Regions from separate parts of the Alkalihalobacillus sp. R86527 genome, predicted to be linked through region 1. Evidence: predicted binding sites of a transcription regulator. Region 1 holds the regulator's gene; each other region holds the start of a gene.
The links. Region 1 encodes LexA, which represses DNA repair genes until DNA is damaged. Its sites were predicted from a motif close to CGAACATATGTTCG; they were not measured.
Positions count from the first base shown of each region.

Region 2: the regulator LexA is predicted to act here: its motif matches at 5,014-5,027, upstream of SJY16_RS03835 (YhjD family protein).
Region 3: the regulator LexA is predicted to act here: its motif matches at 4,638-4,651, upstream of SJY16_RS08130 (Y-family DNA polymerase).

Region 1 covers NZ_JAXHBW010000001.1:2,106,230-2,113,038, reverse strand. Annotated here, with positions in the region: gene SJY16_RS10825 (dihydrofolate reductase family protein) at 1-3, shown strand, start outside; gene SJY16_RS10820 (acyl-CoA dehydrogenase family protein) at 118-1,806, shown strand; gene SJY16_RS10815 (sporulation protein) at 1,923-2,687, opposite strand; gene lexA (transcriptional repressor LexA) at 2,813-3,433, opposite strand; gene yneA (cell division suppressor protein YneA) at 3,587-3,913, shown strand; gene SJY16_RS10800 (YneB family resolvase-like protein) at 3,910-4,560, shown strand; gene SJY16_RS10795 (DUF896 domain-containing protein) at 4,628-4,864, shown strand; gene SJY16_RS10790 (HesB/YadR/YfhF family protein) at 4,983-5,267, shown strand; gene sirA (sporulation inhibitor of replication protein SirA) at 5,418-5,861, shown strand; gene SJY16_RS10780 (YneF family protein) at 5,953-6,177, shown strand; gene SJY16_RS10775 (M15 family metallopeptidase) at 6,294-6,809, shown strand, end outside.
Region 2 covers NZ_JAXHBW010000001.1:756,088-762,896, forward strand. Annotated here, with positions in the region: gene SJY16_RS03805 (8-oxo-dGTP diphosphatase) at 1-434, shown strand, start outside; gene rapZ (RNase adapter RapZ) at 487-1,377, shown strand; gene SJY16_RS03815 (gluconeogenesis factor YvcK family protein) at 1,379-2,344, shown strand; gene whiA (DNA-binding protein WhiA) at 2,390-3,331, shown strand; gene SJY16_RS03825 (HPr family phosphocarrier protein) at 3,568-3,822, shown strand; gene clpP (ATP-dependent Clp endopeptidase proteolytic subunit ClpP) at 3,860-4,444, opposite strand; gene SJY16_RS03835 (YhjD family protein) at 4,610-4,996, opposite strand; tRNA gene SJY16_RS03840 (tRNA-Arg) at 5,136-5,214, opposite strand; gene SJY16_RS03845 (hypothetical protein) at 5,283-5,774, shown strand; gene rpoN (RNA polymerase factor sigma-54) at 6,099-6,809, shown strand, end outside.
Region 3 covers NZ_JAXHBW010000001.1:1,589,759-1,596,567, forward strand. Annotated here, with positions in the region: gene SJY16_RS08110 (MBL fold metallo-hydrolase) at 1-855, shown strand, start outside; gene SJY16_RS08115 (SDR family NAD(P)-dependent oxidoreductase) at 872-1,663, shown strand; gene SJY16_RS08120 (SDR family NAD(P)-dependent oxidoreductase) at 1,807-2,610, opposite strand; gene SJY16_RS08125 (M4 family metallopeptidase) at 2,721-4,373, opposite strand; gene SJY16_RS08130 (Y-family DNA polymerase) at 4,718-5,974, shown strand; gene SJY16_RS08135 (YolD-like family protein) at 5,992-6,321, shown strand; gene SJY16_RS08140 (alpha/beta fold hydrolase) at 6,416-6,809, shown strand, end outside.

The DNA.
Region 1 (6,809 bases):
TAAATATAGCACAGGACTCTTCAAAAGAGTTCTGTGTTTTCTTATTACGAACATGTAATGGACCAAGTAAATGAGATGAGGTAAACTTAAAATATCAGAAAATTTAAATAAAATAGCGTGAGGAGCATATTTGAGATGAATTTTTATCAAGAAGATCCAAACCTATCATTTTTATTAAAGCGCTATCTAGATCAGGATTTTTATAAGTGGGCAGAAAAAGAGCTTGCAGATTTCGGTGAACGGTGTGGGACCGTAATTGATGAAAGAGCGGTGCATACGGACAGGGAAGGGCAGCCAAAACTCATTAAGTACGATAAGATGGGTAACGATATTTCTGAAGTCTGGGTGAATGAAGGATACAAAAAAACGGTGGAAGAGACCTATAACCGTGGAATCGTAGCGTATGTACATAAAGAAATTCCGGAACTAGGGCGAAGAGGAAACTATCTTTATTCTTATGCGCAAGGATATTTAATATCGCAGTCAGAACCAGGGTTTTATTGTCCCGTAACGTTAACGATGGCTACGGCCTATCTTCTTGATCATTACGGAGAGGAAGAGTTAAAGAAGAAGTTTCTGCCTCACGTTCTGTCGACTGGTGAAACCGAGCTTTATGAAGGAGCTACGTTTTTAACAGAGCGACAAGGTGGGTCGGATGTTGGAGCGAATGAAACGAAAGCGATTAAAGAAGGAGATCACTATACACTCTACGGAGAGAAGTATTTTGCGAGTAATGCCGGTACGTGTGGAGTTGCGATGGTACTTGCAAGATGTGAAGGTGCACCAATAGGGACGAAGGGGTTAAGTCTATTTCTAGTACCATGGAGAAAAGATCACGGAAATGTAAACGAACTAAGTATAAGGAGGTTAAAAGATAAGCTTGGAGTGAGAGCAGTTCCTTCAGCAGAAGTTGTGTTTGATGGATCGAAAGGCTATCTAGTAGGGGATCCGAGCAGAGGGTTTTATTACATGATCGAAGCGCTAAACTTGTCTCGTTTGTGCAATGCGATTGCTTCAGTTGGTATCATGCAGCGTTCGTTTCTTGAAGCGAAACAGTATGCGTACAAAAGAGAAGCCTTTCGAAAGCAGTTAAAAGATTTTCCCATGATTAAAGAGAGTTTAGTAAATATGAAAGTGAAACAAGAAGTAGAACTCAGCAGTGTTTTTTCTGCAATTAAGCTTTTTGATCGAGTTATGGATAAAAGCGAACACATAACAAAAGAAGATAAAGCTTTAAATCGATTACTCATTGCTCTTGTGAAAAAAGAATCAGCGGAACAAGCGGTTCAATTTGCGCATGAAGCAATTGAAATACACGGCGGTAACGGCTACATCGAAGACTTTGTCACCCCGAGATTACTAAGAGATGCTCAAGTGTTAACAGTGTGGGAAGGAACGGCGAATATCTTAGGTTTAGAAGTATTAAGGTTAATTGCAAAGTACAACGTTCACAAATTATTTATCAAAAAGGTAACCCATGACTTAGAAATGCTTCCAGGTGAGGTAGGAGAGAAAGCACTTGTCCATGAAGGAATGAAGCAACTTGATGAGAAAATTACTCAGCTAATGAAAATGGATGAAGCTCGGCAAACGCTGCACTGTAAGCGAATAGCGAATTTGATGACAGCTATTTATGAAAGTGTGATTGCGTTACAAGACGCTGAGTTAGGAGGAGCAAGAAAACGAGCGGTTGCAAAGATATTTCTCGAAAAGACATGGGAGAAAGATCAGTTCGAACTTTCAGATCTCGCACTGCAATATTTTGATTTGATAATAGAACATAAAGAGAGTGCGAATGCTTTGTGAATGTGAGTAGGGGAAGAGCCTACTTTAAATGATTAGGTCTCTCATATAAACTCACTATAATAAATAAAACAGCTTAGGTCGATGTCCTAGGCTGTTTTGTGTTAGGTATTTGCGTTCTAATTATTTTTGTACTGATCAATTTTTTGCTGTAGCTTCTGAGCAATAACGTCTAAAGGACCGTTGAGCTCTTCGTTCGATAGTCTCACTTTCGCAACGCTTTCGTCCATTTCTAGAGCTTCAGCAAAGAGTCCGCCTAATCCACGCGCACGGCGATCAACTTCAAGCAAAACATCTAAATAGTTATCATCTAAAAAGAAAATCGCTTCAAGTTCATCTAAGTAAGCACGATACTCACCACTAGGCGTAAATTCAAATTCTTGAACATAGCCATAGCGTTTTGATTGTTCCATTTCAACTTTCTTAACATGAAAGCCAAGGTAACTTTCCAATGCTTCGATCACTTTTTTGATAGATGGATGTGGAGACACTTGGATGAGATCTCGATCTTTTGGATCCAGTGCCATCGGAATGTCTAGACCAGTTTCAAACCACACTGGAAGTCTTCCAAATGAAGCGGGTGTATGATAAGGAAGCTGAATGGAAAAAGGAATTTCTTTTATTTCTCTTTCCTTTATCGTTTCTTGAGTGGGTATTTGATATTTTTCTAAAGCTACTTTTTCTCTTACCTTCTTATCGTCAACTTCGCGGATTGCTTCCGTCATGAGAAAAATATGAATGGAATCAATCGATTGTTCGACATCTCCCCCTGTTAAGACTACTTTTCCATGAACGTTTTCCCCGGGTACAAAATAGTCTTTTTCTAGCTGCGTATCAACTTTCGCAGCACCTATTCCAACACTTGCTAGAAATTTCTTAAGCATGTTTCTCAATCCTTTCTTCGATACCTGTTTTCCTGATTATACGAAAAGAAACAAAGAAAGGATTCATCTTTTTAATAGATACTAATGTTTTTGAACAAAAAAAAGAAACGCAGTTTTCTGCGCTTCTAGTGAATCGAACGGAACACTCCTACAACTTTACCTAAAATGGAAACTGAATCAAGAATGATTGGTTCCATAGATGAATTTTCTGGCTGGAGACGGAAGTAGTTGCTTTCTTTGAAGAAACGCTTTACTGTTGCTTCGCTATCTTCTGTCATAGCAACGACGATATCACCGTTGTTCGCGGTAGGCTGTTGTTTGACTATAACCATGTCTCCATTATAAATACCAGCTTCAATCATACTGTCACCTTCGATGATCAGCATGAACGTGTGCTCGTCATCTTGAACAAAATGTTCAGGAAGAGGAAAGTACTCTTCAACATTCTCAATCGCCGTAATCGGTTGACCAGCGGTTACTTTACCGATGACAGGAATGTTCACCGTTTCAGGACGAGGAATATCGATCGTTTCCTCTAGTCCGAGTACTTCGATAGCACGCGGTTTCGTTGGGTCTCTTCGAATATAACCTTTTTTTTCAAGTCTTGCCAGGTGTCCGTGAACAGTGGAGCTAGAAGCTAGTCCAACGGCTTCACCGATTTCTCTAACGGAGGGTGGATAACCCTTTTGTTTCACTTCGACTTTGATAAAGTCCAGAATGTCCTGCTGACGCTTTGATAGTTTCATATATCTGGCACCTCGTTCCAATCTATCTATTTGTTAGTAGTATACCAGAATTTTTGTTCGCATACAAACATAAGTTCGAAAATACAGTTGACACGAACAGGGGTTCTGTTTATACTAAAACCAGAACAAATATTCGTATTCGGGGTGATTGGGATGAGAAAACAGGCTAGAGGCTTGTCTGGAGTTGATTTTCTTGTCATTATATCTTTTGTGGCCGTTTTAATAATCGTGTTTGTATCATTGAGAGCAGCAGCTGCTGAAGGGTATGATCGGTATACTAAGGTTGAGTTAGAGCACGGAGATACTGTTCTTGAAATCGCAGAGGAATATCGTGAAGCACACGATATGTCCGACCGTAAATTTATCAGCTGGGTAGAAGAAGCGAACAATATAGATGCAAATTGGATTACAGCAGGAGATACACTCATTATTCCTGTTGAGGCAAATGCAACAGCGCTGGGGGTAAAGGAAAAAGAATGAATGCTATTATTTATTGCCGGGTAAGCACCAAGAAAGAAACGCAGGAGTCATCTCTTGCCAGGCAAAAAGAAGAATTGCAGAAATTTGCAGCTCAATCAGGTTTTACGATCCACAAAATGATCGAAGAGAAACATAGTGGATATGATATTGATCGAAATGGGATTCTTGAAGTTTTAGATATGTTAAAAGAAGGAGTAGCAGAAGTGCTTCTTATTCAAGATGAGACGAGACTAGGGCGTGGAAATGCAAAAATCGCTCTGCTTCATGCTATCCATAAATATGGAGGAACAATTTATACAGTTAACCAGAATGGTGAGCTACAGCTTTCAGAAGCTGATTCGATGGTTCTTGAGATTGTTAGTATCGTTGAGGAGTTCCAAAGAAAGCTACATAACCTCAAAATTAAACGAGGAATGGAAAAGGCAGTAAGAGAAGGGTATAAACCAGAACGAAACTTAAAGGACCAACATTATGGTGGGAGGGAACGCAAAAGTGTTCCTATTGAAGAAATTGTTAATCTCAGAAATAGAGGATTAACTTTCCATGAAATTGCTGCGACTTTAAAAGGATTTGGCTACGAAGCTTCTAAAGCAACGGTTCATAGGCGCTATAAGGAGCATGTTGACGAACAAGAACAGAAGCTATAAACTTGTCTGTGGTTACGACTTACGTTAGGATGAAGATAATTAGATGTTATAAAGGAGTTATTTCTGTATGTTATCACAGGATAAAATAAAACGAATTAACGAGTTATCTAGAAAATCAAAAGAGTCTCAACTTACAGAACAAGAGAAAAAGGAACAACAAGATCTTCGTCAGGAATATTTACAAAGCCTGCGATCATCTTTTGAAAATCAATTGCATTCCGTCAAAGTAGTTGATGAGACAGGCGAGGATGTTACACCTGATAAGTTAAAAGAAAGTAAGAAAAATAGAGGTCCGATACAGTAAAAATAGCCTAATTTTGCATTTCGCAAAATTAGGCTATTTTTTTGGTTGCAATTTTTCGAATATTCGTTATACTGTACTATAACAAGTTATTATATAACAAAGAGAGAGGATGGATAGGATGTTTGTAGTAACTGATTCAGCGGCTGAATTTTATAAGAGTGAAATGGAGCTTAATCAAGGTGATTGTTTGAGACTGTTTGTAAGATACGCTGGGAGTGGAGATAGCGGTGGCTTTTCACTAGGTGTAATGTCTGATAGGCCAGCAACAGACGACTTTAAGAAAGAAGTTGGAGGAATCACTTATTTCGTAAAGCCTGGCGATCAATGGTTTGTTGATCGAATGAAATTAGATTATGATGCGAAGTGCGGTGGCGTGCTTTGCGACTTACCGAGCATGGCGTAAAGTAAACCTGTACTATAACAAATTTGTTATAGTACAGGTTTTTTGATTTCGACAAAACTAGTGAAAGCTGTACTACAGGTATAGACAATCATCTTATGAAGGTTACTGTATACTATTGTTTAAAACACAAGGTAGACAGGAGGAATTGGTATGAGGCACTATGAAATGCACTTGATCAAACAAGAAGTTGCTGTTCAATATGGTGGCAAAGAACTCCTGTTATTTCAATTATTCAATGAAAGAAAGCTCACTGTACAAAAAGAAACAAAAGAACTATTAGATAAACAAATTGATTTCATTACAGAGTCCATACCCGTTATTGATGTGAATAGATACCTTGTGACGGAGTTCGGTGGTTTTCGTAATTATGAATATCGTAATGGGGGTCATTGTTTAACGATATTACAATCGAAGAGTGATGGATCGCTTTTCGTAAATCAAAATAAGATCAATATTTATTCAAATGGTACATATGAAGCGGAAACAATCTTTTTTGAGGTGCTTAGAAAGCTTTCTCCTACATTTTTCGCCATTGATCATCAATCAAACAAATATGGATGGCTAAATCCACTCAAAAAACAAAAGCTAGTTTAAACAACCCCTACTATTTTAATAGACATTATTGTATAATCAGGAAGGGTTGTAGTACACTAATGGAAGAGAAAGAATAAGGAGGAAATACAGCATGTGGTGGATGTATACGCTTGTGGGCGTTCTAGCATTAATTGCTGGGGCTGCGCTTGGCTTTTTTATTGCCCGCAAATATATGATGGATTATCTAAAGAAAAATCCCCCTATTAATGAAAATATGCTTCGTGTAATGATGATGCAAATGGGGCAAAAACCTTCTCAGAAGAAGATTAATCAGATGATGAAGGCTATGAATAGTCAGATGGATAATAACAAATAATGTACTAGCACTCTGGGAGCAGAGTGCTTTTTATATGGAGAGATTTTGGTTGACGACATTAATCCTAATGATGATATGATAGGTTAGACTATATTTATATATTGGGAAGTGTTGAGATGACGGTGAGAAATCTAGTTTTAGTGACGGGGCTATCTCTAGCTCTTGTAGCTGGGTGTTCCTCAAATGAACAAAGTTCAAATGATCAAAACCAGGCTGACAAGACAACAGAGCAGCCTGATGAAAGCAAGGAACAGAACAGCACTGATAAAGAATCAACAAATAATGATTCAGATCAACCGAATGAAGACAACGCCTCTTCAGATGAGGATACGAATAGCCAGGGAGGTTCTGACAATCAACATGCATACCCTGCTATGGGAGAAACGGTAGCAGAAGAGAATGGTAAACAAATTGTAACCAATCCTAATAGTATCTATGTTGTAGCAAATAAAAAGCGGAATTTACCTTCTGATTTTGTGCCTGAAAACCTTGTGGAACCGAACGTTCCGTTCTATGCGAACGATGGTGATCCGAAGAGGTTGATGGTAGAAGAAGCGGCGAAGGCACTTGAAATAATGTTTGCTGCTGCTTCGAAAGATGGAATGCAACTTAAAGCAGTATCCGGTTACCGT
Region 2 (6,809 bases), 1.4 Mb from region 1:
ACGAACCTAATAATCGAGTTCTACTCCTACAAAAGCCAAGACGTGGTTGGTGGGTTGCACCTGGTGGAAAGATGGAATCAGAAGAATCGATCCGAGATTCGGTGATTAGGGAGTTCCGAGAAGAAACTGGTGTTTATCTAAAAGATCCCAAGCTAAAGGGGATTTTTACGTTTATTATTAAAGAGAATGATGTTATTAAATCAGAATGGATGATGTTTACGTTCCTCTCCACTAAATATGATGGAGAACCTGTTGAGCAATCTTCCGAAGGGAAAGTAGCTTGGATAAACTCAGAGGATGTTAGTGAGCTACCGATGGCCCCTGGGGACTATCATATTCTCGATTACATGATGAAGGGCCACGGCATTATTTATGGAACCTTTACCTATACACCTGACTTCAAACTGCTTTCTTATCGACTAGATCCATCGTAATACATCTAATTGCCATATTATAATCCGAGAAATGAGAAATGGAGTGGGGAGAATGGCCGAACTTATAGATAAACGAATTCATATGGTCATTATTACTGGAATGAGCGGTGCCGGAAAAACGGTAGCGATGCAGTGTTTTGAAGATATGGGATATTTCTGTATCGATAATTTACCTCCAGCATTGTTACCGAAATTTGTTGAAATGATCGAAAACTCCGAAGGGAAACTAGACAAAGTTGCTCTAGTCATGGATTTACGAGGTGGGGATTTCTTTGAGCATCTGTTAGAAGCAGTAGATTTACTTCGCACGAATGACCGATTAGATGCTGAAATTCTGTATCTTGATTCTAGTGACTCAGCGCTTGTTAGACGATATAAAGAGACGAGGCGATCTCACCCACTCGCTCCAGAAGGACTCCCTCTTGAAGGAATAAAAGTAGAGCGGGAGATGCTTGAAGAGCTGAAAGGACGTTCTCAGCAAATCATTGATACAAGCGATATAAAGCCTATTCAGCTTAGAGAAAAAATCATGGATCGTTTCTCCTCAAATGAAAAAGAAAACTTTGGTGTAAATGTGATGTCTTTTGGTTTTAAATACGGCATTCCAATTGACGCTGACCTCGTTTTCGACATTCGATTTTTACCTAATCCTCATTATGTTGACCACTTGCGTCCCAAAACAGGAGTAGATGAAGAAGTATCGAATTATGTATTTAAGTGGAAAGAAACACAGACGTTTTTGAATAAGCTAATCGATATGCTGGCATACATGCTTCCGCAATATAAAAGGGAAGGCAAAAGTCAGCTTGTCATCGGCATTGGATGTACTGGAGGAAAGCATCGATCTGTTGCTTTCGCGGAACACATCGGCCATCATTTTGAATCAGAATATCGAACGAATATTACACACAGGGATATTGAAAAAGGAAAGGGTCGCAAATAATATGACAGACACAAAACTTCCGAAGGTTGTTGTAATTGGTGGAGGCACCGGCCTTTCGGTATTGCTTCGTGGACTTAAGACATTCCCAGTCGATATTACGGCTATCGTCACTGTAGCTGATGATGGTGGGAGCTCTGGTCGCTTACGTGATGAGTTTGATATCCCTCCACCTGGTGATGTGCGAAACGTAATAACTGCCTTAGCTGAGGTCGAACCATTGTTAGAAGGCTTAATGCAGCATCGTTTCAAAAATGGTAACGGGTTATCAGGTCATTCACTTGGAAATCTCATGCTAGCTGCTATGACGGACATTACGGGAGACTTCGTCCAAGGCGTTCGGGAGATGTGTCGCGTTCTTAATGTGCGAGGGAAAGTCCTTCCAGCTTCGAATCAAAGTGTGGTCCTACATGCTGAAATGCGAGATGGAACGTTCGTAAAAGGTGAATCTCAAATTCCGAAAATGAATAAAACCATTAAGAAAGTTTTTCTATCACCTCCTGGAATAAAAGCTTTGCCAGACTCTTTGGATGCGATTCGAAACGCTGATTTAATCGTGCTTGGACCAGGTAGTCTTTATACGAGCATACTACCAAACTTGCTTGTTCCTGGTATTGCAGATGAAATTAGTCAATCCAATGCTCGTAAAGTGTATGTGTGTAACGTAATGACCCAGCAAGGTGAAACAGAAAATTATACTGCAAGTGACCATGTACAGGCACTCATTGATCATATTGACCACAAACTTATTGAAACGATTATTGTAAACAAACAAGTAATTCCACCCTATTACGCAAAGCGTTATGCAAAAGAGCATGCAGAAGTTGTGCAATATGACGAAAATAGGCTAAAGAGCTTTGGTTTTGAAGTAATCAGTGATAAAATTATTCAATATGATGAGAAGTATGTACGTCACGATGCCATTAAAATCTCTTCTATTCTATTATCTTTATTAGAAAAGAAGAAATAATGGTAATGGGTCAATGGGCCCCTGCATGGTAAAGGGGGGATAGCGATGTCATTTGCTGCCGATACAAAGAAAGAATTAACACAGCTCGAAAGTAAACCGTGCTGCTCGAGGTCAGAACTCGCAGCCCTTATCAGGATGAACGGATCGATATCATTTGGAAACAGACAATTGATTCTTAATATTCCCACTGAACATGCTGCGATTGCGAGAAGAATTTATACGCTTATCAAACGACTATATAATTACGATGTGGAATTACTTGTACGTAAGAAGATGCGTCTCAAGAAGAATAATGTCTATATCGTTCGTGTGTCTGCTAAAGCAAGAGATCTACTTGAAGATCTTGGAATTATGGACAATGCGTTCATGTTCACGAGAACAATCCCGAGTGATTTTACAAAGCGAGCCTGTTGCAAACGGGCATACTTAAGAGGTGCTTTTCTCGCAGGAGGGTCGATCAATCACCCAGAAACCTCCTACCATTTAGAGATATTTTCGATGTATGAAGAGCATACCGAGTCGTTGTGTGAGCTTATGAATCAGTTCGATCTGAATGCCAAAATGCTCGAGCGGAAAAAAGGATATATCGTTTATATTAAAGAAGGCGAAAAAATCACAGAGTTTTTAAGTGTAGTAGGTGCTCACCAGGCGCTACTGTACTTTGAAGACGTACGAATTATGAAAGATATGCGAAACTCAGTTAATCGTATCGTGAATTGTGAGACCGCCAATTTAAATAAAACAGTTGGTGCTGCATTCCGACAGGTGGAAAACATTCGATTTATTCAGAATGAAGTTGGGTTAGAAATCCTTCCTGATAAATTAAGAGAAATTGCTGAACTAAGAGTTAAGCACCAGGATGTAACCCTTAAGGAACTTGGAGAAATGTTAACTGGAGGTGCGATCAGTAAGTCTGGAATCAATCATAGGCTGCGTAAGATCGACCAGTTAGCTGAAAAGCTCCGTGCAGGGAAACCAATAACATAAGCGTTAGAAAAGAAAAGCCTGCGCGAGTGGTGCGGGCTTGATTTTCTATAAGGCGTCTTGATTCTACTTAAACATAAAAATATCCATGAAGTTTATAATTCAAATTAAATGGAATCCTGTTGAGAGAATCTGAATAAATGAATAAAGAAGGGCATATACTTATTTTTTTTCATTATTTAAGATAGCGCTTTCTTACAAGAGAATAAAGGCTTTATGAATTAAGGAGGAATGGAAAAGTGGTTCAAAAAGAAGTTGTTGTTACGTTAGAAACAGGATTACAAGCAAGACCTGCCGCACTTTTTGTACAAGAGGCAAATCGATATAACTCCGATATCTTTCTTGAAAAAGACGGTAAAAAAGTTAATGCGAAGAGTATTATGGGGATCATGAGTCTTGCAGTAGGCTCTGGCTCTTCTGTTGTGATTACAGTTGATGGAAATGATGAAGAGGAAGCTGTATCCTCTCTCATTGAGTTCATTCAAAAAGATTAAAGAAAAAAGGTTGCCGTGACGGCAACCTTTTTGTTTACTATGCTTTTTTCTCCATAACTTCATCGATCAAGCCGTATTCTTTCGCTTCATTTGCTTCCATGAAACGGTCACGATCAGTATCTCGGTCGATTGTGTCTAGAGGTTGACCAGTACGCTCTGCAAGAATTTTGTTAAGCTTCTCACGCATTTGGATAATACGCTTCGCATGGATTTCAATATCAGAAGCTTGACCTTGCGTACCACCTAGTGGTTGGTGAATCATTACTTCACTGTTTGGAAGAGCATAACGTTTACCTGGCTCACCAGCCGCAAGTAGGAATGCTCCCATTGATGCAGCCATTCCGATACAGATGGTAGACACTTTTGGTTTAATGAATTGCATTGTATCGTAGATTGCCATTCCAGCTGTGATTGATCCACCTGGGCTATTGATGTAAAGAGAGATATCTTTGTCTGGATCTTCTGCAGCAAGGAAAAGAAGCTGTGCTACGACTGCGTTAGAAACGTTGTCGTCGATTGCCGTTCCAAGCATAATAATGCGGTCCTTAAGAAGACGAGAGTAGATGTCATAAGCTCTTTCACCGCGGTTTGTTTGTTCGATAACCGTTGGAATTAATACCATTAAAAATTCCTCCCTTATATTCATTCAAATATGTAGTTGCTGTAAGTTCATCATACCGAAAAGGTCAATATAGGTCAAATAAAGTGCTGTTCTTTTTAACCATTTATTTTGAAGCTACTCATTAGCTGCTTCTACATACCTCCATTTTCCCCGCTATCACTCGTTTTAAACAGAACGAACCTGTCTTTTTTTAAATCGATGATCAGTTAAAAAGTAGCCTGCAATTCTTCTCTCAACTAGGTTTCTAATTTGGACTGATGTATACCGATATGTTTGGTTGTATCCGCGACAGTAGACTAGATAAACGACCATATCTTCCTTAGTATCCTGAACTGAAGCAGTGATGTTTTGCCTATGAAGAACTGACTTTGCATCCTTTAGGTCTGTTGAAGCTAGAGAAAAAGCCTGGTTGATCAGTTCCAAATAAGGGCGTGGAAGCTTCATCTTAGAGTGATTAATCCATGCAGCATCGAGTTCCAGTACCTTTTTAACATAAGGAAGCAATAAATAATCCCGAACAGCACTTGCTTCCTCTTTATTTAATCGGAACATGATCTTCACCGCCTATAAGAACATATGTTTGATATTACAATACTATGAGACGAATGAGACGTCAAGAACCCACTCGTTCCGATTGGTTGAAGACGCAAAAAATCCCCTTCCAGATGAAAGGGGATTAGAATTATGTAATTGGTGCGCCCGGAGGGATTCGAACCCCCGACAGACGTGGTACCGGAAACCACCGCTCTATCCTACTGAGCTACGGGCGCATATGTTGAGCGCAAGGATTATTATACGTGAACGGTATTTTTTTTGCAAGGTGATTTTTTGGTTGAAAGTGACAAACACTAAGGCTATAAATATGGTGAAAGTAGGGGTTTTGTTGAAGGTAAAACGTGAAGAAAGTAAGTCATTAAGTGATGCGATCGATCGTATTACTGAGGGACTTGAGAAGGTCGTTGAATTGTACAATGAATCAGAAGAAGACGAGCCATTGATTCAATTTGAACCTAAAGTGATAGAAACCATTGAGAATGCGAAGAAGGTGTACGGAACTCAGGTCGTTACGACAAAGCTGAATAACGTTGTGAAAGAGATGCTTAGTTGGTTGGATCTTGAAGAAGAAAAACAAGTCAAAAAAAAGAGTGAACCTTGTCCACTCTTGAAAATTAGAGATTATTGCTTCTTAACGGGCTTGTCATTTTCTCGGTCAACTGGTTTTTTGCTTGCTCCATTCATCGTATGCTTTAAGCCTGAATGCATACCAGAAGCGCATAACCCTAGCCAGAGTCCAATTAAAAAGGCTTTTTTGAAATCCGGGTCAATATAAATATAGCTCATGACGATTCCTACCCCAACTGAAAGCAAAGGAAGAAACCTAGCCGGAAAACCAAACACCTTAAAAAGTTGGACAATTCCAATGATGATTGGAAGCAAAGCAATACCATATACAGTTAAATCCATGGTTTTTGCCTCCTTTTTTTCTCTCTGTATAGCAGTGTATGTCGAATCATAGGGGATTGAGTGGGCGCATTGCTTATTTTTATGAAAAGGAGGCACATAACTTGGTAAATGATTGAAAATTCAGGTCATTATCGTTTTCCTCATACCATAAGCTGAATCAATATAGTATGATAAAGGTGGAGGGATTGCGATGGAATTAGGATTAATACAAAAACAGACAACGCAACTCGTAATGACAACTCAATTGCGTCAGGCAATAGCCATTCTTCAATATTCGACTATAGAGTTGATGGAATATATTAAAGAAGAGGCGCTTGAGAATCCTCTTATTGAACTCCAGACGCCGTCATGGGAAGCAGGCATTCGTTTGAAAAACTCATACGGGGGCGAACGCACTGATCCGCTAGACTATGTAGCAGAACGAGGAAAAAGTTTGAACGATGAGCTCCATGAACAAGTGCGATGTTTGAATCTATCGCATCACCAAGCAAAGGTTATCCATTATTTGATAGATAATATAGATGAAACTGGATACTTACTAACTCGCGATCAAGAGGTTATCTCACAGTTTCGATTGACTGATCGTGAATTTGAAGATGCCGTTCATGTATTGCAATCACTTGAGCCAGGAATTGGTGGCCGTAATTTAGGGGAGTGTCTTTGTTTACAGATTCATTCCACTTCGCCTATCGATATGCTTGCTCGTAAGCTTGCAAGAGAAAATTTGAAAGCGCTAGCACAAAGGAAGTTTCGAGAGCTTTCAAAAGAATATCAAGTGAACCTTGAGGATATTCAATTAGCATCGGATGTTATCGCTAGGCTAGATCCAAGGCCAGGGTTAAAGTGGTATACGGATAAAACACATTACGTTGCCCCGGACATCATTATTCAAGAGAATGAT
Region 3 (6,809 bases), 520 kb from region 1:
GGTCCTCGTACATCTGAAGCTGAAGAGGCACTTATATCTCAATTGAAAGAACATGGGTTTACCCTTGAAGATGTTGATCAAGTGGTGTTGACGCATCATCATCCTGATCATATCGGCCTAGCAGGCTTAATGAGAAAGAAAGGAAAGAGGGTGCTGGGTCATTGGAAGAATGATCGGTGGCTTGAAATGAATGACACGTTTCTAAAACAGCATGAATCTTTTATGAGAGGAATCTATAAGGAAGCAGGAGTCCATGAAATGTATTTTCAACATGTTCATGATGTAGAGGGATATCTCTTGTATACGGATCGAGCAAAGTGTGATGTTCATCTGGCTGAGGGAGATGAAGTCCCCGGCTGCCCGGGATGGAGAGTAATGGAAACACCGGGGCATGCTCAGAGTCATATTTCTCTTCTTCATGAACGTTCTGGAACAATGATAGCGGGGGACCACCTTATTAAGAACATTTCTTCAAACCCTATTTTAGAGCCACCATATGACAATTGTACAGAGCGACCAAAGCCGCTCCTGCAACAGCGAGATTCTTATAAGAAAACAGTAAAGGTAAAGCCTGCGTTTGTATATACAGGGCATGGTGAGCCAATCGATGATGCTGAGCAGTTAATCAAAGACCGTTTACACCAACAGGAAGAACGATCTAAGAAGGTAGCTGCGTTTTTAAAACAAGAATCTTTAACCGCTTTTCAAGTTTGTCAGAAGCTGTTTCCAGGTATTTATAAGAAACAGATCGGTTTAACCCTTTCTGAGACGATCGGTCAACTGGACTATTTACACTCAGAGGGAATCATTACAAAAGTTAAAAGTGGAGAGAACGTTCTCTATAGACACAACTAATCGTTAGGAGAGATTTATGAAGAATATAAAAGAGAAAGTCATACTCATAACTGGTGCCTCAAGTGGAATCGGTCGTCAGTTAGCTCTTGATTTAGCCGAGAAGGGTGCAAGGCTTATCCTCGTTTCGCGGACAGAGGACAATTTACTTCTATTGAAGGAACAAATTGTATCGAGTGGAGGCTATCCTCCAGCCGTATGGCCAATGGATGTAGGAGATGGAACTAGGATTGATCATCTTCTACCTAGGTTATTGGAAGAGATGCCAGCAATCGATATCCTTATAAACAACGCAGGATTCGGTAAGTTCGATCATTTTGTAGATGCTGATATGAAAGAAATTGAAGCGATGTTCGACGTGAATGTGATTGGATTGATGCGTTTTTGCTCTCATGTGCTACCAAGCATGGTGAAAGCGAGAAGTGGCCTTATTATAAATGTTGCTTCACAAGCGGGCAAAATCGCGACACCGAAGTCTGCCGCATACTCAGCTACAAAGCATGCTGTACTCGGATTTTCAAATAGTCTTCGTCTTGAGATGAAACCTCATGGTATCAATGTCATGACTGTTAACCCCGGACCGATTAAGACGAATTTCTTCGAGGTAGCAGACAGTAGTGGAACCTATGCAAAAAATGTGGAAAAAATGATGCTCTCGCCTGAAAAGGTCTTGAGAGAAATTATCTCAGCTATTGAGAAGGGGAAACGAGAAGTTAACCTGCCTGCGTGGATGAATGCCGGCGCAAAGGTATATCACGCAGCACCTGGTCTAATTGAAAAAGTGGGTGGACGTTTCTTTAATCAAAAATAAATATTATTTTTGAAGAGCAACCGAGTAGGTGCTCTTTTTTTTGCTAGCTGAAAGAAAATGATCTGTATTTTTTCAAACAACCATCTTAATTGCACACGGAGCACCCTGCGAGTGCTCCGCCGCGTCTAGTCAGATGTATCCTTTTACCTCATCACACTTCCACCTGATATCTTCAATGATTCTCCAATAATGTTTTCAGATGCGTTTGAAAGAAGGTAGATGATACTGTTCGCTACTTCTTCTGGTTGAGTGATACGACCAGATGGCAGTCCTTTTTCGACCGCTTGCAATTCTTCTTTGTAACTTTTGTTCTCACGCTTTCCTTTGGCTTCAATGGCGTTTCTACCCATCTCTGTATCTACGAAGCCTGGACAAACGGCGTTAACACGAATTCCATGCTTGATTGCTTCATGTGCGAACGACTGAGTGAAGCCTATTATTGCGAATTTTGATGCGCTGTATGCTGTCCCTCCATACGTTCCGCGAAGCCCAGAAAGAGAAGAGAGGTTAACGATACCGCCTTTTTGATCTTTGTTACGCATATGGTTATATACGAGCTGAGTGAGTAGCACTGTCGCAGTGTAGTTAAGCTCCATCACCTTTCGTAAATCGTCCTCTGTTAAGCGATCAATAATATCTCCGCCTCCAATACCAGCTGAATTTATGAGACCGGTGATCGGACCATTTTCTTTAACTGCTTTCTGCACTAGGTTTGAGCGATCATCTTCATTTGTTAAGTCAGCTACAATAGTAGTGACCTCTGCACCCTCCACTAAGGTCTCACATTCTTTTTGAAGTTGTGCTAGCTTTTCTTCGTTACGCCCTGTAATCGATATTATTGCCCCTGCTTGCACAGCTACCTTTGCTGTTGCATACCCGATGCCACCGGTAGCGCCAGTTATGATGATATGCTGCTGTTTTAATGCATCTTCTTTGAATAGTTGCATAAGAAACCTCCTAGCATTTCCTAACGTCATCATTCATTCCCGCTTTCCTGGTGATGAAACATGAAAACAGGTAGCTTTAGAAAAAAGCTACCTGTACATCATACATCAAACTATTGAACGCCAACTGCCTCAAATGCTTTGTTAACCGATTGTACTTCCGGACTACTTGCACCATATAGGTCTGTAGCAGCTTGTACAGCAGAAGAGCGCATATGGCTGAAATCTGAAGAAGATGTTAGATATTGAGTCAACGTACGATAGTAGATAGCGCCGAGCTTGTCTTTTCCAATACCTGAAACTGTCACACCATAAAATGTTCCGCCTTCGCTTAACAGATAAGCAGCCTTGTTCATGATGCCGCTATTGATATGAACACCACCATTATCCTGTGTCCCGGTATAGCGTTCAGAATAATGAGCTGGATCTCCAAACTGAGTTGGGTCTGACATTGAGCGAAGAGCATCTCCAGATGTTCCTGGTGTATAAATATCTTCCCCAATTAGCCAATCTGGATTGTTGTTATCATGGTATTCAACCAGCGTTCCGAATACATCAGACATCGATTCATTTAGTGCACCAGATTCGTTCTGATAAATGAGGTCCGCTGTTGTGTTCGTTACCGCGTGTGTAAGTTCATGAGCAACAACATCTTCTCCTCCTGATAGTGCAACGAATGTAGAACCATCACCGTCTCCGTAAACCATTTGACTTCCATTCCAAAATGCATTGTTATAGTCTCGTCCGTAGTGTACTGTCGACTCTAATGGTGCTCCGTTGCCATCATAACTATCTCTGTTGAATACTTCTTTATAATAATCATAAGTAGCGCTCGCATAGTAATGTGCATCTACAGCTGCGCCATCGTAACTAGCATGAAATTCATTATCCGAGTCTGACCACAGCGACCCAGGCAACTTTTGGCGGTTTGATGCATCATAAGTGAAGACGCCGCCACCTCTTGTTGTATCTTTCAAATAGTAAGTAGAAGAGGAGAGGAGTGTATTAAATGATTTAGTGTCTCCAAGCACACCAGTACCCGTTCCGGTTGTAATCGTTCCAGTAACGTCAGAGCCACCACCACCACCTGGCTTACCTACTCCTTCTTTTTTCGCTTCGTGAAGCGCGTTAAAACTCGTTAGGATCTCCCCAGTTACTGCATCTACAACATAATTCCAGTTTCCTGGCTCAGGTGATAAGAAATTCAGTGTTACGTGATAGGCGTAGCTAGCAGAATTCCCTTGTGGATACACGACAAGAGTCGATTCTGGTTTTTGCTCATAGTCTGGGGTGAAACCAAGTGCCGCTTCTGCTTTCTTTATAGCATCCTGCTTTTTAAACTTAGTTTCCTTCTTTAGTTGTTCTTTCTTCGACCCAAGATCTGAAATCACTTTCCCTGATACAGCTGTTAATACGCCATCTTTATTAACATGAACTGTTTGAGTAGATCCGTAAACTGGTGTTCCTTTATGTAACTGTTGAAGACGAAATACAGTATATCCAAGTTGATCTTTCTCGGTTGATAAAATCTTAAATGATTGCTCTGCTGTAGCACCACTGAATTTGTAGTAGCTTTTGTTTTCGTTTAAGTAATCAAACAACACTTCGTTAGGATTTTTTGAAGATGCCTTTGTTAATTGTCCTGATACAAATGAGGGGGTCCCTTTATCATTATGTAAGTTTGTTGCAAGTGACCCCGACGGAGCTAACATACTTCCTACCAGACCTGCTGATAGTCCTAGTGCTAATAATTTTTTCTTCTTCATGTAAATCCTCCTTTTATCAGATGAGAAAAGATTAACACAATATGAAAAATATTCAAACAATTTAGATAATTATGGTGTTTATGACCTATCATAAGTTAAGGTGAAATAGGCTATCAGCACTAAAGAAAAGGAGCGTCTGGGTTTTAAGATCTAGTTGCTCTTTTTTTATTGAGAGCCACTTTTTCTTTTGAAAAATGTGGAAATGACTTCTCAACATAATTTCTAGCGAATTTTACGCGTTGGAAGAAAGTACTTATTGATATACGAACGTATATTCGGGTAAAATACGGGTATAGATATATAGAACTAGTGTTCTTATTCAGGACTTGAAAGGAGTGGTGGGGATGGATTATTCAACGTTTCAAAAGAAAACCATTTTGTGTGTCGATATGAAAAGCTTTTATGCGAGCTGCTCGGCAGTTGAGATGGGGTTAGATCCATTAACATGCTATCTTGCTGTAGTGGGTGATACAGAACGTCAAGGTAGTGTGGTTTTAGCGGCTTCACCCGCATTGAAAAGAGACTTTAATATACGAACAGGAAATAGGCTTTTTGAAATTCCGAATGATTCTCGGATTCATATCGTAAATGCAAGGATGTCCTCCTATTTAAAGCAATCGATGGAGATTACAAGGCTCTTTCATCGCTACGTTCCAAAAGAATGTATTCACACGTATAGCGTGGACGAATCTTTTCTGCAAATTGATGGAACGGAACGTCTCTGGGGAGGGCGTTTTGAGGCAGCTAATAAGATTAGGGCAGAGATCAGTGAAACATTTGGTCTACCTTGTGCGATTGGAATTGGGCCCAACATGTTGCTGGCAAAGCTCTGTCTTGATTTAGAGGCGAAGAAGTATGGAGTTGCTGAGTGGACGTATGCGGATATTCCTGAGAAGGTTTGGTCCATCTCTCCCCTTAGTAAAATGTGGGGAATTGGACCGCGCCTTGAGCGCACGCTAAATCGAATGGGCATTATGAATGTCGAGCAACTGGCAAAATACCCTTTGCATCTTCTTGAACAGAAATTCGGGGTGATGGGCAACCAGCTTTATCATCACGCCTGGGGAGTGGATCTTTCTGAAATTGGGGCTCCGATTATGCAAGGGCAAATCAGCTTTGGTAAAAGTCAGATTCTACTTAGAGATTATCATGAACAAAAAGAAGTCAAACACGTGATCTTAGAAATGAGTGAAGAGGTAGCGAGGCGCGCGAGAAGAGCTGGAAAAGCGGGGCGTACGATTAGTCTTGGGATTGGCTATAGTAAAGACGAAGGAGGTGGAGGCTTTCATAGGTCGAGAAGTATCGACAGTCCAACTTCGATCACACTTGAAATTTACGACGTCTGTTTGCAGCTCTTTCAGGAGTTTTATGGAGGGAAAACGGTGCGGAAAATATCAATTGCCCTTTCAAATATTTGTGAAGATGAAGAAGTGCAGCTTGACCTTTTCAATATGAAACGACCAAAGCAACGAGACCTTGGCTATGTCATGGATTCTATAAGAGAGAAGTATGGTTCTGATGCTTTGCTTCGAGCTGTTTCCTACACAAAGGCTGGTACAGCATTGCATCGAAGTAAACTTGTCGGAGGTCACAAAGCATAGGAAGGGGTTGAGCTTAGGTGATTCGTGATCGAGGAAATATCAAGTGGACATCAATGATGTTGCCAGAGCATGTTAAAGAGCTGAGAGAATGGAAGGAAGAAGACCGAAAAAGCCAAAAACCTGAGCTCGATGAACAGAAAATCGAGGAAATGAACGATATTATATGTGAAGCGATGGAGTTTCATCGGTCTCTTACTTTTCACTACTTCCAAAAAGGTATGACAAACGTAGTGAAAGGATATGTTCATTATATAGACCAGCTTAATATGGAATTACGAATTGTTGATATGAGTGAGAAGAGACAAACCATCTCTTTCGAAAATCTCGTGCATGTAGGAGAAGAGTAGCGGTGGCTGGTAACACTCTCCAAAATAGAAAACGTTTTTCCTTAGCGAAAAGGGGTAAAATACGTACAAACTATTATACGGAGTGAAGTGTGAGATGCTAGCTGCTCAGAACCTCAAACATTATAAAGAAAATATTAAAGGGATCGATATTCATTATGAGTATCATAAGAATGAAGTTACTTCCGATCGTCCTGTATTAACGTTATTGCATGGGTTTTTGTCCTCAACGTTCAGTTATCGAAAGCTTATCCCCTTGCTTTCAAAGTACTACACTGTTGTAGCCATTGATCTTCCGCCATTTGGAAGAAGTGAAAAATCCAGTCGTTTTGTTCATTCTTATCAAAACTTCGCAGAAGTAGTAATCGAACTACTTGAACGGTTAAGTGTTGAAGAAACGATTATGATCGGTCATTCGATGGGGGGGCAAGTGGCACTGAGAGCATCAGGCTTAAATGAGAACCTTATTAAGAAAAATATACTACTTTGTA